Regions from separate parts of the Enteroscipio rubneri genome, predicted to be linked through region 2. Evidence: predicted binding sites of a transcription regulator. Region 2 holds the regulator's gene; the other holds the start of a gene.

Region 1 (8,050 bases), on a different contig from region 2:
TACATCATGCCGCCCATACCGCCGGCAGCAGCCGCGGCCATGGCCGCCGGATCCGGATCCTTCGGGATGTCGTTGATGGTGGCCTCGGTGATGAGGATGAGGGCTGCAACGGAAGCTGCGGACTGCAGCGCGGTGCGGGTCACCTTCACCGGATCGTTCACGCCCATCTGGATCATGTCGCCGTACTCGCCGTTGGCGCAGTTCAGGCCTTCGCCCTTGCCCATGCCCTTGACGTGCTCGACAACGACGCTGCCCTCGAAGCCCGCGTTCTGGGCGATAGCGCGCATCGGAGCTTCGAGCGCCTTGCGGATGATGTTCACGCCGACTTCCTCGTCCTTGTCGGTCGTGTCCAGCTTGTCGAGAGCGGGCAACGCGTCTACCAGCGCCACGCCGCCGCCGGCGACGATGCCCTCCTCGACGGCTGCACGGGTTGCCTGCAGAGCATCCTCGATGCGGGACTTCTTCTCCTTGAGCTCGGACTCGGTTGCTGCACCCACCTTGAGCACCGCCACGCCGCCGGACAACTTCGCCAGACGCTCCTGCAGCTTCTCGCGATCGAAATCGGAATCGACGCGCTCGAGCTCGGCCTTGATCTGATTGATGCGATCCTCGATGGCCGACTTCTCGCCAGCGCCGTCAACGATAAGAGCGGCGTCTTTGGTGACCTTGACCGTCTTAGCATGGCCGAGCATGTCGATGCGGGCATCCGCCATGGTCATGCCGAAGTCCTTGTCGATGACCTGCGCGCCCGTGACAGCGGCAATGTCCTCGAGGATGCGCTTGCGGCGATCGCCGAAGCCGGGAGCCTTGATGGCGACGCAGTTGAAGGTGCCGCGCAGCTTGTTCAGCAGGATGGTGGCAAGAGCCTCGCCCTCGACGTCCTCGGCGACGATGAACAGCGGACGACCGGAGCGCATGATTTCCTCAAGCAGTCCGACCATGTCCTGAATGTTGGTGATCTTCTGGTCCGTGAGCAGAATGAAGGGATCCGTCAGCACGGCCTCCATCTTCTCCATATCGGTGGCCATGTACGGCGAGATGTACCCGCGGTCGTACTGCATGCCCTCGACGATGTCGAGCTCCAGGTCGAACGAAGCGGCGTTCTCCTCCACGGAGATAGCGCCGTCGTTGCCCACGGCGTCCATGGCCTCGGCAATCTTCTCGCCGATCTCAGCGTCGCCGGCGGAGATGGTGCCGACATTCGCGATCTGCTCCTTCGTGGAGACGGGCGTCGCATCGGCCTTGATGGCGTCGACGATAGCGTCGGTGGCCTTCTGAATGCCGCGACGGATGCCGAGCGCATCGGCGCCGGCGGTCACGTTGCGCAGGCCCTCGGACACGATGACGTCGGCCAGCAGCGTGGCGGTGGTGGTGCCGTCGCCGGCCACGTCGTTCGTCTTCACAGCCACCTCGCGCACGAGCTGGGCGCCCATGTTCTCGACGGGATCCTCCAACTCCACTTCCTTGGCCACGGTCACGCCATCGTTGGTGATGGTGGGGGCGCCGTAGGACTTCTCGAGAGCGACGTAGCGGCCCTTGGGGCCAAGCGTCACCTTGACGGCATCCGACAGCTTGCTCACGCCTGCGGCAAGCGCACTGCGGGCATCTGCCTCGAATTTGATATCTTTAGCCATGATATGTGCTTCCTTTCGATGAATGTACCCGTTGGATCAACAAGGAATGAGACTTACTCGAACACCGCGTACAAGTCGTCTGCGCGCACGATGAGCACGTCTTCGCCGTCGACATGGATTTCCGTGCCGCCGTACTTGCCGTAGATGACCTTGTCGCCCACCTTCACCGGAACGGGAACCAGCGTGCCCTCCTTATCGAGCTTGCCTTCTCCCACAGCCAGCACAACGCCCGTCTGGGGCTTTTCCTTCGCCTCGGAGGCGAGATACAAGCCGGAAGCGGTCTTCTCTTCCGCCTCGTCCTGCTTGATGATGACGCGATCACCCAATGGTTTCAAGTTCATAACGTTGCCTTCCTTTCGTCCGTCTCATCCACGAAGCCGGTTGCCGCGTTGATACTCTATTTAACCACTCGGTTGTGGCGACTGCTAGCACTCCGCGGTAACGAGTGCTAAACACTGCGTTATCATAACACCCTTGATTCGGATTTCAAGAGAATTTGCAGAAAACCTCAGTCGCTTTGACTAAGGTTTAAACGAATCGTCAAATTTTCGCCACAACTGGTCGTGACCATTACGGCAGGGTCGGTCCGGGCTTGACGAGCCCTCCCTCGTAGGCGGCCACGACAAGCTGAGCGCGGTCATGCGCATCGAGCTTGGCCATGATGCGTGCAAGGTGGGTCTTCACCGTGGCAGGCGAAATGAAGAGGCGCGCGCCTATCTCGTCGTTCGACAGGCCCCGGGCCACGTACACAAGTATCTCGCGCTCGCGATCGGTCAGCGCACGCAGAGCGGCGGTTCTGCCAGCGGCTCCCGCGCTCGCGGGACGCGACGCGACGAACGCTTCGACAAGCCGCCGAGTGATGGAAGGCGCAATGAGCGCGTCGCCCTGGGAGACGACGCGCACAGCCGAAGCGATCTCGTCGGGATCGGCGTCCTTGAGCAGGAAACCACTCGCCCCGGCCGCAAGCGCATCATACACGTATTCATCCAGGTCGAACGTGGTGAGAATGAGCACGTGCACCTCGTCCAGCGCAGTATCGTTTCTGATGGTGCGCGTGGCTTCGATCCCATCCATGTGCGGCATGCGAATATCCATGAGCACCACGTCAGGACGCAAACGTCGCGCCAGCTCGACCGCCTGCTCGCCGTCGCGCGCCTCCCCCACCACCTCGATGCCGTCATAGGACAGAAGAATGAGCCGGAATCCGCTGCGCACCAAGTCTTGATCGTCGGCTACGAGCACGCGCAGCGGAACGTCCCGCGGCGAATCGGGGCCGATCCGTCCATTTCCAGAAGCCATCGCAGCTGTCCGCTCGTCTCTCATGCCTCGCGTCCTTCCGTTCCGGCGCCCGTCGGCAGCACCGCCGTCACGCGGAATCCGCCGGCTGGACGCGCATCTGCCTCGAGCGTGCCGCCAAGCAGTCGCGCGCGTTCGCGCATGCCCTCGATCCCATGTCCATGCTCCGAATCCGCCACGTCAAATCCACGTCCGTCGTCCTCGACGACGAGCCGTGCGCGGCCTCCTTCGAGCGCAAGAGACAGCACAGCAGTTTGGGCATGCGCATGGCGCACGATATTGGTAACCGCCTCGCGCGCAATGCCGAAAAGGGCCACATCCACGTGGGCGGGCACGCGGCTGCGATCATACCCGGCATCGTCGAGGGACGCAGCGATTCCCGCCTTGCCCAGATAGACGACCAGATCATCAAGACGGTCCGTGCCCACCGTTGGAGCCATGTCGGTGGGCGAATCGCCATGCCGCAGCACGCCGATCATGCTGCGGATATCGTCGAGCGCGCCCTTCGCGGTCGCACGCACCGCGGCTATAGCCTCCTTCGCCGCCGCAGGGTCGCGATCGACCAGGCGCTCAGCTGCTGCGGCCTGGACGCTGACCGCAGAAAGGGAATGCGCCGTGATGTCGTGCACCTCCCGGGCTATGCGCACACGCTCCTCTTCGACCCGACGAGCCGCTTCCTGCGCGCCTGCGCGTTCGGCCTCTTCGGCGCGCTGCTCCACCGCCTCCACGTAGGCGCGGTGCGTGCGATATGCATATCCGCCCAACGCTGCAGCCGCGACGAGCGCGATGTTGGTCGCGCGCGTGAAGAACGCAAGGCTCGCCGTGCGCGAAGGCGCTTCAGAGAACACGAGCCCGAGCACGGCGAGGGCGACGGCAATCGCCGCCTCAACGCGGCTGAGTTCGCAGGCGATGGTGTAGACGGCTACGACCGGGCCGATGATGGAAAGCGAGAAACCGCTGAACGCATTCTGCAACCCGATGAAGGCGACGAAGGTGAACAGGAACACCGGCCACGGAAACCGGCGGCGCACCGCAAGCGGCAACGTGGTGAGGGCAAGCGCCACGAACACCGAAGTGCTGGGCACGACATTCACGATGCCCAAATATTGCCGCATGGCCAAGTCGGGAATCACAATGGAAGACGCCGCCAGCATGAGCTGGCCGCACCCTATAAGAAACGCCATCGCGGCCACGGCGGCGTCGACTCCCCAATCTTTCGGAGTCATCGCACGATTGTTCACAAGAAAGTTGTCCATGCCGTCATGGTACGCGCCCGACACCGCAAGCGCCATACATCAGCAGAGGTATTTCGAAAGCCCCCCGAAACCGCGAGCGCAGCGAGCGGTTCCCCCAAGGGCTCCCAGCCGTCCGAGGTCCGGCCGCGCGCCCGCAGTTCTACTGGCATGCAACCGGAGGAGGGGGTCCTAAAAGGGCTCCGAAAGATCCTGCGAGCGCAGCGAGCCATCCCCACTCCAAGGGCTCCCAGCCGTCCGAGGTCCGGCCGCGCGCCCGCAGTTCTGCTGGCATGCAACCGGAGGAGGGGGTCCTGAAAGGGCTCCGAAAGATCCTGCGAGCGCAGCGAGCGGTCTTTCGGAGCCCTTTCAGGACCCCCTCCCTCGCCCGATCGGATTAGCCCTGCACGTACTCCATGGCGGCGTTCGCGGCCTCGCGGCCCGAATTCACCTGGTTCCCGAACGCAGTGCCCGGCATGTTGATGGTGTACACGTTGCGGTAGAGCATGTTGCCGTCGTTGCCGATGGCATAGAGGCCTTCGATAGGGTTCATATCGCCGTCGAGCACGCGGCGCTTCTTGTCGGTGGCAATACCCCCGACAGAGAAGAAGTAGCTGTACGAAAGCTTCGCCATATAGAGCGGCGCGGTTTCGACGGGCACCATGAGGTCGGCCGCTTTGCCGAAATCGGTGTCGGCTCCTGCCTTGCACAGCTCGTTGTAATGATCGACCGTCGCCTTGAGCGCATCGGCGTCGAGATCGAATTTGCCAGCCAGGTCCTCAACCGTATCGGCTTGGAACAGGCTGTTGCCGTCGTTGCTGGCCAAACCGTCCTGGAACATCTTCTTGGCGTCATCGTCTTTGCCGAAGAATTGATCGAAGATGGCCTGGTCGAACAATACGTAGTTGGCCTTGTTGTCCTTGCCGGGAATGCACTGGAGCACCAGGTTGTCGGCCGTGAGGTTCTCGCGACTGTAGCGCTCGCACGCCTCGTTCACCCACAGCACCGGACCGCCCGCAGCGATGCCGAAATACCCGTTGATGGGGTTCTCGGCCGCGTCGTGGAAGTCGATGGCCGGGAAGGCCTGGATGGCGTACAGGATGGATTGGGCCGAGCCCGCCATCATGTTCTTCCCGCCATTGTCCATGGCAAGGCGGTAGCCGTCGCCAGCGGCATTCGGCGATCCAACGATATGAACACCATCGGTGTCCCAACCCTGCTCGGCGATGACCTCGGCGTTGCCGCCGAACCCGCCCGTTGCGAACACGACCGCCTTCGCGTTGTACTGCACTGTGCCTTCGTCGCCGTCAGCGTAGGCCCCGGCAACCTTCTTATCCTGCATGATCAGACCGTTCACCGTCGTATTGAGGTGCAGCTCGACGCCAAGCTCGTCCAGACGGTTCTTCATGGGCTCGACGTAGCCGACCGCCGCCTTGCCTTCTTTGAACCAATGGAACGTCGGGAACAGGCCACCGTAGTAGTCGTCCACCGTACCCGAATACTGCACGCCCTGCTCTTGACACCAAGAGATGTTGTCAGCCGAATTGTTTACCAGATCAAGCCAGTAATCGCCGTTCTGGCGATGCTGGCCGCGCGTCAGCTCGGCCTCGATGACGTCGGCGGGCTTGATATCGATCCCCTGCTCGCGCTGAAGCGAGGAGTTGACGGCGAACATGCCTTCGACAAAGCTCGCATTACCGCCTACCTGGCTGTTTCGATCCACCACGATGAAGTTCATGTTGTTAAGCGCCGCCTGCACCGCGCACGCAAGACCGCTGCCGCCGGCGCCGACGATAAGCAGATCGGTGTCGTAGGTCTTGTCGATCGAGCTGGGAGCCGCATTGCCTGCCGCCCCGTCGCCGTTCGTGCCGCTGCCGGATCCGCCCTCGGTCCCCTGCCCGTCATTCTGGGGCGTGCCTGCACACGCCGTCAATCCGCCGACAGCCGCAAGCGCGCCTGCCGCGCATGCTCCCGTCAAAAACGACCGTCGCGATACCGTCCGCTTCGCAGCGCTTGTAAGTCCTGTGTTGTCCTCAGCCATGCTGACCTCCACTTCCTTGTCCATAGCGACGCTGGCGCCCATGCGCAATCGGCGCCGCTTTGGCGAGTACGTGCTGTCATTGTGTCATGAGGTCATCAAGAACCGGTTGCCGCCTTCTTGCAGGTCGGCAACCTCACGGCAACGCCGCAGAGCGAAAGCGGCGGGTCCGCAATCCTGCGAGCGAAGCGAGCAGCCGCTCGGATCCGCCGCCCTCCCGACCGCCCTGGCCCCTAGGCGTCGTCGCCTTCAAGCGAGGCAGCCACCGCTTCGCCCACCAGCATGCCCGATGCGCCGCTCGCCGCGATACCCGCCATGCCGATAGCCGCCGATGCGCCGCAGCAATAGATGCCCGAAATCGCCGCATCGAGCGATCCGAGCACACGCCCGTCTTCATCGGTTCGCACTCCGCCGCGCGTCTTGTAGCGAACGGGCATCTGCTTGATGGCGTAGTACGGCGGGTTGAGCTTCTGCAGGAAGGACGTGCGCCCAAAATCCTCATCTTTGCCGGCTTCGATGGCGGCATCGAAGCGAGCGAACGTGCCCTCCAGCGTTTCGGACGGAATGCCCGCCTGCGCGGCGAGCGCGGCAAGATCGTTGCAGGGTCCGACAACCCGCCGGGAGTTCCCGCTCGTCACCTGCGCCAAGCTGCGCGACTGGCCGCCGTTTACCAGCTCCTCGTCGAAGATCGTCCACCAATAGCCGCGTTCGTCGGCCGCGCAGGCGTTCGCCGCCGCATCGATACTGTCCTCGCGTGCGAACCGATTGCCAAGCGCATCGACGATGAGCGTCGGCCCGAACAGCCCCCATGCCGCAGCTTGGGGGATATCGCTCGTGAGCGGAGCCGCTACGTCCATGCCTTCGAGCTGACCGCCGACGGCCTCGCACAGCATTTGGCCCTCGCCCATCGATGCGGTCGTATAGCAGGCGATGCGCTCTTGGTCGGGCAGGTAGCTGTGAACGAGCGGCTGGCTGCTCGAGAAACCGCCCGCAGCCACAACGACGCGGCGGGCGCCTACATCGACCGTCGAAGTCCCCTTCGCTACAGAGAAGCGCACGCCGCGCACCACCGCTGCCTCCGAGAGGATGACTGCTGTCGCCCGGTAATCGGTATGGAATACGGCACCGGCATCGAGAAGTCCGTCGCGCAATGGAACCATGATGCTCTCCATGTCGCCCAAGCCGTTCTTCGGCAGCAGGATCAGGCCCTTCACGTCGTCCGACTCGACGATGGATGGATCGGAAAACTGCGCACCGTACTCGCTTGCAAGAAGATCGACCCATCGCGGAGCCGCCTCGAACAGACGCTGGGCGAGCGCAAGTTCGACGACGCCGACCTCGCTCAACTTCTTCTGAACAACCTGCCACGCCTCGTCGATCGAGCGATCGGCGCCCGCGGCGCGCTGCACGTCGCTCCCGGCGACGCATATGACGCCGTTCGATTCGTAGCTCTCCCCGCCCAGCAGCTCGAGCTTGTCCACGATCATTACCGACCGCCCCGCCTTGACGGGAGCTATTGCCGCGGACAGGCCCGCGACGCCGCTGCCCACGATCAGGACGTCAACCTCAGCAGAAAACGAGACCGCGGGCGAACCTGCGGGCGACAAGGATTCGGACGCGTCATCGGATTCCAAAGCGCCCATCAGGGGATTATCTTCAACAATCCCGGCGTCGCACGCGCCGAGCGCGCCGAGCGCAGCCAGCGACGCCGCCGAGATGCCCGCCAGTTTGAAGAACGCGCGTCGCTCCATTGCACTTACGCCCCTTTGCTCTATCCGTTTCCGATGGGCATCAGAGTATAGAGAGCGCGCCGAAAAGGCGAGGGCGGCGCGGCGCAGCGTCATGCAATC
Region 2 (8,050 bases):
TCCGAATCCGGAAAGACGCAGCTGCTGCGAGTCGCGGATGCCTACCGGCACCTCCACCGTCACCCGCTGCCTGTCAGGAACGCGGCCTTGGCCCTCGCATTCAGGGCAGGGGTTCTCGATCGTATGCCCCGTGCCGCCGCAGGTCTTGCACGTGGCGGAGGTCTGCATGTCGCCGAGGAATGTATGCTGGACGCTAACCACGCGGCCTTGGCCGCGGCAGTCGGGACAGGTGATCTCGCGACCGTCAGGACCCAGACCCGAGCCCTCGCAGTCGGGACACGGGGCCAGACGATCGTAGACGATCTCCTTCTTGGCGCCGGCCGCGACTTCTTCAAGCGTCAAGCGCAAGCCCACGCCCATGTCACGACCTTCCTTGCGCATAGGCGTGCGCCCGGTAGCCTGCCCGCCGAAAAACGAGCTGAAGATGTCGCCCATGCCGAAGCCGCCGCCGAACAGATCCTCGAAGTCCACGTAACCGCCGCCGTAGGGGCTGCCGCCGCCCGCTGCTCCGGGAATCGTGCCGAAACGGTCGTAAGCGCTGCGCTTCTGCGGGTCCGAAAGCACGTCGTAGGCCTCATTCAGCTCCTTGAACTGATCCTCAGCATCGGCAGCTTTATTCACGTCGGGATGCAGCTCTCGAGCTCTGCGACGGAACGCCTTTTTTATCTCGTCTTCGGTCGCATCTCGGGAAACGCCGAGAACTTCGTACAGATCCTTGGCCATCTGCGTGTCTTACCTTTCCTCGTCGACAAGGCAACGTGCTTCGTCCCCTGTCGCTCTCCATTGTTTTTACACGTCCTCCAAGGCGGAACTTGCAATGCGAACCGCCCTGATCACTTTGGAATAATCCATGCGCGTGGGTCCGATGACGGCTACGATGCCCGCCGATTCACCCCGGCCGTAGTGGTTGGCGACCACGGACACGCCCGCCAGCTCCTCCGCTTCGTTCTCCCGACCGATGCGAACCGTGGGCCCCGCCCCGCCGGCAGCCGCGTCGTCGAGAATGTGCAGCAGCACGGTATCGTCCTCGAGCACTTGCATGACCGGCAGCAGAGCTTGGGACTGGCTGAACTCGGGCTTCGTGAGAAGCGAGCACACCCCGAGCCGTCGCGCCCGCGACGATGAGCTTTCCTGGAGGCAGGACAGCACTTCGTCGAGCGCCATGCGAACGAGAGGGTCGCGAAACGCCTCCACCATCCCCGCGCCGAGGCCGTCCTCGATCTCGTGCAGCGTCTTGCCGGTGAACACATCGCCCAGGAAACGCTGAACCTGCGCGAGATCCTCGGCGGCCACCTCTTCGGCGAACTCCATCTGACGGTTGAACACCTGGCCGTCTTCGGTGACGAGCACCACGAGAGCTCGGTGAGGATTGAGCGACACGAGCGAGAGCTGCTTGATATGCAGATTCAGCACCGAAGGAGCGAGAACGATCGAAAGGCAGTCTGTGAGGCGCGTAAGGGCCGTCGATGTCCGACCCAAAAGAGAGTCGAGCTCGCTCGCGCTGCGGCGCAGCTCGTCGACGACTTCCGCATAGCGGACGTCGTCATTCCCCATATCGGTCTCAAGAAGGTTGTCGACGAAAGCTCGGTAGCCGTGATCGGTCGGGATACGGCCGGCCGAGGTATGCGGCTGAGCGATATAGCCCTCGTCCTCGAGCACGGAGAGCTCGTTGCGCACAGTGGCGGGGCTCACCCCCAGTTGATAGCGCTCGGTGAGCGTACGCGAACCCACGGGTAGAGCGCGTGCAACGTATTCTTCGATAAGGGCCGCAAGCACCCGCTGCCGCCTGTCCGATAGCACGCTTCTCCACCTTCCTCTCTCCTCCGAATCCTGCCCCGAGCGTCGCTGGCGCGCATGCTGCGCGGCGGCGACGTGCGGCAGGCCGTCCTCTCCTCGACGATGCCGACGCATCATTCTAGCAGCCGAGGCGGGAGAGTGCTAACGAAAGCGCTGAAATGTGGAGAAACTCGACAGTTCCCCGCTGCCCGCTGCTCCGAACCGCCTCCCCGCCTTGCGCTACTTTCTATGCCAAGTCGAACAAGCGGCCGTAAAGCTCGTTTCCGCAGAGCCATCCGCGCTCGGTGGGGCGCCAGCGGCCATTTTCATGAACTACGAGGCTCTGCTCGGAAAGTTCGGTGAACGCCTCATCCGCTGCGAGGCCGAGTGCTTCGGCTTGCTTCACCTGCGCGTCGGAAACACCTTGCGACATGCGCATGCCCAGCATGAGATCCTCGGCGGCCATCTGGCGCGCATCGAGATCGTCGGTTGCACGCCCGTCCTGCATGCGCATGCGCCGCTCCGCGTTCTGCGTCATCGTTGCGGCCGAGCGGCCAAGCCCTAAGTACGGCACTCCTGTCCAGTATGCGATATTGTGACGGCAGGCGAAGCCGGGCTGCGCGTAGCTTGCAACCTCGTAGCGTGCGAATCCCGCCTCGGTGAGCACGCGTGCGGCCGCTTCCATGTGCGCGGCCTCCACGTCGTCGTCAGGCTCCTCCAGCTCGTTCGAGAGCACCGCAGCGTCGAACGGCGTGTGCGGCTCGATGGTAAGCGGGTACACGCTCACGTGCGAGACGCCGAGATGCGCGGCCTCCTGTACGCTCGCTTCGAAGCTTTCCGTTGACTGTCCGGGAATGCCGCATATGAGGTCCACGCTCACGTTCTCGAAGCGCGTTCGAGCGGCCTCGACGGCGCGTCGAGCTGCGTCCGCGTCGTGCGCCCGCCCAAGGATGCGCAGCACTTCGTCGTCGAAGCTCTGCACGCCGATGGACAGACGGTTCACTCCGAGCGCCCAAATGTCGCGCACCATGCGCTCGGTGAGGCTCTCCGGATTCGCCTCCATCGTGCATTCCACATCGGGTTCGAGGCGCATCGAGAGCGACAGCGTGTACAAGAGCATCGACAACCGCGAGAGCCCTGCATGCGAGGGCGTGCCCCCGCCAAGATACACCGTCTCGATCGCGCTGAGCTCCCCCTCCTTCGCCTTGCGGCGGATCTGGAGGCACAGGTCCTCGACGTACGCGTCGATCTCCGGCGAGTCCGCCGGCACGGCAGCCGTCGCGAAATCGCAGTAAGCGCACCTCTTCACGCAAAACGGCAGATGCAGGTACAAAGCCTTGTACGGATCATGGGGCATAACGCAAGTCTCCTCCCCCTCCCCCCAGCCGAAGGCTTCCAGGAGCCTCCTCCCGCCGGGAGAACAGTGCGATTGTTTTTAGACGGACCCTTCGACTCGCTCCGCTCGCTCAGGATGGCGGAAGAGCAGCGTGAGGCGGGGTCGGCGGGCATGCCGCGCGCAGTTCCGCAGCGAAGCGAGGACTGTCCGAGCACGGCGTGCCCGCCGACCCCGCCTCACGCGGACGACCCCCATAATCCAGCAGCTCGTCGAACACGGCGTCGAAATCCTCCACCGACACGCACGCGTTGATCTTCGCCCGCGCCGCCGAGGCTCCCGGGAGCCCGGCCAGGTACCACATGGCATGCTTGCGCATGCGCACGATGTTCTTGCCCTCCCGCTCTGAAAGCAGCCGCGCGTGGCGACGCGCCATGGCGACGCGCTCCCCCGCGTTTGGCGCCGGCGGTTCGGGTTCGCCCGCGAGCGCCGCCTTGGCCTGCGCGAACACCCAGGGATTGCCTTCGGCGCCGCGCGCGATCATCACGGCGTCGCAGCCGGTGCGCTCGACCATCGCCACCGCATCCGCGCCCGAGCGCACGTCGCCGTTGCCGACGACGGGCACGGCCACGGCCTCTTTCACGCGCGCGATCGCGCCCCAATCGGCGCTGCCCCGGTAAAGCTGCTCGGCGAAGCGCCCGTGCACGGCCACGGCGCACGCGCCCGCGTTCTCCATGCGGCGCGCAAACTCGGGAGCCGTCTCCTCGCCCATCGCCCACCCGCGGCGGAACTTCACCGACACCGGGCAGCTCACCGCCGCCCTCACGGCGCGCACGATGGCGGCGGCGAGGGCCGGATCCTTCATGAGCGCCGAGCCGTCGCCCTTCGACACGATCTTGCGCGCGGGGCAGCCCATGTTGACGTCGAGGTAGGCGAGGCTCTCCCCCATCTCCTGCTCGATCCATGCGGCCTGTTCGGCCATGGTGTCCGGCTCATGGCCGAACAGCTGCACGGCCACCTGGTCCTCGCCGGGCGCGAGGCGCAGCAGATGGCGCGTCTTCTCGTTGGCGTAGGAGAGCCCCTTCGCCGACACCATCTCGGTGAAGGCGAGGTCGGCCCCCTGCTCGCGGCAGAGGGCGCGGAACGCCTCGTCGCTCACGCCCGCCATGGGCGCCAGCAAGATCCTATGCTGCCGGAAGTAATCGAACATGCCGTCTACGCCCATGCCACGAATCTTGCGTGATCGCTGATTCTGCCAGGGGCGGCTGCGCGTCCCAGCGCGCACGCATCGTGCTCCTCGCCGCGCGCCGGCGCGTCGAACGCGTCGAACGTCCTTTCTCGACGGCCGTACGTAGAAGGAGTCCGCCGCCCGCAGGCCGCGATGGCTTCAAGGTCTTCGCGCGCGATGGGTGCGTCCTTGAAAGAGCAGGCGGAACGCAGTTCGAGCATGAGTTCGATGATGGGGTCGATCGACATGCGCTTCTCCTTCGTCGACATCCTAACCCGCCAGGATGTCGGCCATATTCACCAACGAGAAGATCACGAGCAGCACGAAGCCCACGACGGCGACGAGGCACCCGCAGCCCACCGCCGCCTTTGCGCGGCCGCTCATGCCTTCAGGTTGCCGTGCGGCCTTCTTCTCGTCAAACGGGTCGTCCAACCAATCGAAATCGTCTTTCTTGCTCATCAGTCGTCCACCTTCAGAATCGCCATGAACGCCTCCTGCGGCACCTCCACGCTGCCGATGTTCTTCATGCGCTTCTTGCCGGCCTTCTGCTTCTCGAGCAGCTTACGTTTGCGGCTGATGTCGCCCCCGTAGCACTTCGCCAGCACGTCCTTGCGCTTCGCCTTCACCGTCTCGCGAGCCAGCACGCGCCCGCCGATGGCGGCCTGGATGGGCACCTCGAACATCTGGCGCGGGATGATGCCGCGCAGCTTCTCGGTGAGCATGCGCCCTCGGTCGTATGCTTTGTCCTTGTGGATGATGAACGACAGCGCGTCCACCGGCTTACCAGACAGGAGGATGTCCAGTTTCACGAGCTTGCTCGGCTTGTACCCGTCGAAGTCGTAGTCGAGGCTGGCGTAGCCCTTCGTGTTGGACTTCAACTTGTCGAAGTAATCCATGATGAGCTCCGACAGCGGTATCTCCCAGATCATCTCCACCGTGGTGGGCGAGAGGTAGTTCATGGTGACGAACGTGCCGCGCCGCGCGGTGGTGAGCTCCATGACCGCGCCCACGTAGTCGGGCGGGATGAGGATCTTCGCCTTGAGGTAGGGCTCCTCGATGCGCTCAATCTCGCCGGGGTCGGGCATTTCCTGCGGCGAGTGCAGGCTGATCATCTCGCCGCCGGCCCGGTACACGTGGTACTCCACGGACGGCGCGGTGGCCAACAGGTCCAGGCCGAACTCGCGCTCGAGGCGCTCCTTGATGACCTCCATGTGGAGCAGCCCCAGAAAGCCCACGCGAAAGCCAAAGCCGAGTGCGTGCGACTTCTCCGGCTCCCAAACCAGCGCAGGATCGTTGAGCGACAGCTTCTCGAGCGCCTCCTTGAGCGGCTCGTACTGGTCGCCGTCGATGGGAAACAGGCCCGTGAACACCATCGGCTTGGCCTCGCGGTAGCCCGGCAGCGGCTCCGACACGCCGCGTGCGGTGGCGGTGATCGTGTCGCCCACCTTCACCTGGCGTACGTCTTTAAGCCCTGTGACCAGGTATCCCACCTCGCCCACCGAGAGCTGCGGCATAGCCGTCTCGGCAGGGCGGCGCGCGCCCACCTCCTCCACGAGCACCTCGGTGCCCGTGGCCATCATGAGCACGCGGTCACCCTTCTTGAGCGAGCCATCCACCACGCGGATGAGCGCCACCACGCCGCGGTAGGGGTCAAAGTACGAGTCGAAAATGAGCGCGCGCAGCGGCCCATCGGGGTCGCCGGTGGGCGCGGGGATGTTGTATACCACGGCCTCCAGCAGATCGTGCACGCCCGCGCCGGTCTTGCCGGAGGCGAGCACGGCGTCGTCGGCGGGGATGGCGAGACCCTCCTCGATCTCGCTGCGCACGCGGTCGGGATCGGCGGCAGGCAGGTCGATCTTGTTGATGAGCGGGATGATCTCGAGGTTCGCGTTCATGGCCATCATGGCGTTGGCCACCGTCTGCGCCTCGACGCCCTGCGTGGCGTCCACCACGAGTACGGCGCCCTCGCATGCGGCGAGCGAGCGCGAGACCTCGTAGGTGAAGTCCACGTGGCCCGGCGTGTCGATGAGGTTGAACTGGTAGGTCTGACCGTCGTCGGCCGTGTAGTCCACGCGCACCGCCTGGCTTTTGATGGTGATGCCGCGCTCGCGCTCGATGTCCATGCTGTCGAGCAGCTGCGCCTGCATGTCGCGGTGCGCCACGGTACCCGTGAGCTCCAAGATGCGGTCCGAGAGCGTGGACTTGCCGTGGTCGATGTGCGCGATGATGGAGAAGTTGCGGATGAGATTCGGGTCGGTCATATCCTGTCTTTCACGTCGTGCAGCGCCATGCGACATGCTGGCGCTGCGGGGAAAACGCACTTATTCTACCAGCGAGCACCGCGCCTGAACGCGGCGCTCGCCGAAAACCCACGGAAGCCGGCAACTCAGCGGAGCGGCTTACATTTGACCACAGAACCTTGGGATCGATAGGGATGCTGCAAGGGACGTCCCCCGCCTCTCTCGAACGTGCCTCAGGCGTATCGAGGCGGGCCGACACGCCCCTTCGATCCTCGTGCAAGCCTTCACTGAGAGCCTGCGCTTCCTGGGGGCCTTCCCTCCCGAGGCGGATCAAAATGGGTGTTTTTGCGATTCGTCGTGCAAACGTGCCGATCCTTTGGTATTCTATCTCATTGTGTATCCAGCGGTACGTGCGCGCGATGAACCTTCATCGCCGATTCGGCAGACGTGGCTGCGCTTTACGATTCGTGATCGCTGGGTGACCGATAGGTCGAAGGAGCAGAGAAATCCCGCCTGTTCCGCGTGCATATAGCGCCTCTATTGTACGAGGCCGATCCTCTTGGATCGCATGCGCGAGCTATCGGACGCCCGCGGCAGCATGAGCGCCGGATGCGCGAGGAGCCCGAAGGCTTCGCAAAGTCAGGTTTGTGATTCATTGGAGGAAAGAACACCTATGGCGAACATCAAGAGCCAGAAGAAGCGCATCATCACCAACGAGAAGGCTCGCATGCGCAACCGCGCGGTGAAGTCGGAGCTTAAAACTGCCACCCGTCGCGTTAAGGATGCCGTGGCTGCTGGCAACGGTGCCGAGGCCTACGCCGCCGCACTTGCAGCCTGCCGCCTCATGGACAAGGCTGCAAGCAAAGGCGTCATCCATAAGAACCAGGCCGCGAATCGCAAGAGCGGCATCATGGCTCTTGCCAACAGCGTAGCCACCGACGCCGACCGCGCAGCCTATGTGAAACCGGCTAAGAAGGAGCAGAAGACCGGCTCCAAGAAGGCCGAACGCAAGGCTGCTCGCAAGGCGGAAATGGAAGCCGCTTCAAAGGAGAAGGCGAAGCGCCGCGAGAAGCAGCTCAAGGAAGAGACCGCCGCCCAGAAGCGGAAGGCAAAGGAAGCCGAGGAAGCCGCCAAGGCCGAGGCCGCTGCGGAGGCCGAAGGAGCCGAGGAAGCAGCCGAATAGTTTTTTCGAACGGAGATCGCCCCGCGATCCTTCCGCATATCAAGAGCGAAAAGGCCCCGCAAGGGGCCTTTTCGCGTACCGGGCGCGCTTGTGAAATCACGCCGTCCTCATCCAGCGGGTTCGACGGTTTCCTCTTACTCGACAACCGAACAGCGAGCTGCGGGCAAGCAGCGGCGCTTCTATACCGAATCGCGGTGCGCGACAACGGCGAGCATCCACTCGAGGAAGGCGGTCTGCGCATCGGAGCCACTCTTCATGGCCCGCTCGGTGTCGCGCGCGGACACAAGCGC

What was found. Region 2 encodes HrcA, which represses chaperone genes, less so after heat shock. Its sites were predicted from a motif close to TNTTAGCANNCNNNNNNNNNGNNTGCTAANA; they were not measured.
Region 1: groES (co-chaperone GroES) is a predicted target of HrcA. The motif match lies at 2,058-2,088, and genes of this name have one in related genera.

The regions. Positions count from the first base shown of each region.
Region 1 covers NZ_CAWVIN010000003.1:1,225,166-1,233,215, reverse strand. Annotated here, with positions in the region: gene groL (chaperonin GroEL) at 1-1,634, opposite strand, end outside; gene groES (co-chaperone GroES) at 1,688-1,975, opposite strand; gene ABGT83_RS12055 (response regulator transcription factor) at 2,205-2,957, opposite strand; gene ABGT83_RS12050 (sensor histidine kinase) at 2,954-4,210, opposite strand; gene ABGT83_RS12045 (FAD-dependent oxidoreductase) at 4,560-6,245, opposite strand; gene ABGT83_RS12040 (FAD-dependent oxidoreductase) at 6,434-7,951, opposite strand.
Region 2 covers NZ_CAWVIN010000002.1:708,167-716,216, forward strand. Annotated here, with positions in the region: gene dnaJ (molecular chaperone DnaJ) at 1-723, opposite strand, end outside; gene hrcA (heat-inducible transcriptional repressor HrcA) at 790-1,800, opposite strand; gene hemW (radical SAM family heme chaperone HemW) at 2,024-3,133, opposite strand; gene dusB (tRNA dihydrouridine synthase DusB) at 3,243-4,334, opposite strand; gene ABGT83_RS06550 (hypothetical protein) at 4,325-4,585, opposite strand; gene ABGT83_RS06555 (hypothetical protein) at 4,608-4,796, opposite strand; gene lepA (translation elongation factor 4) at 4,796-6,598, opposite strand; gene rpsT (30S ribosomal protein S20) at 7,251-7,760, shown strand; gene holA (DNA polymerase III subunit delta) at 7,940-8,050, opposite strand, start outside.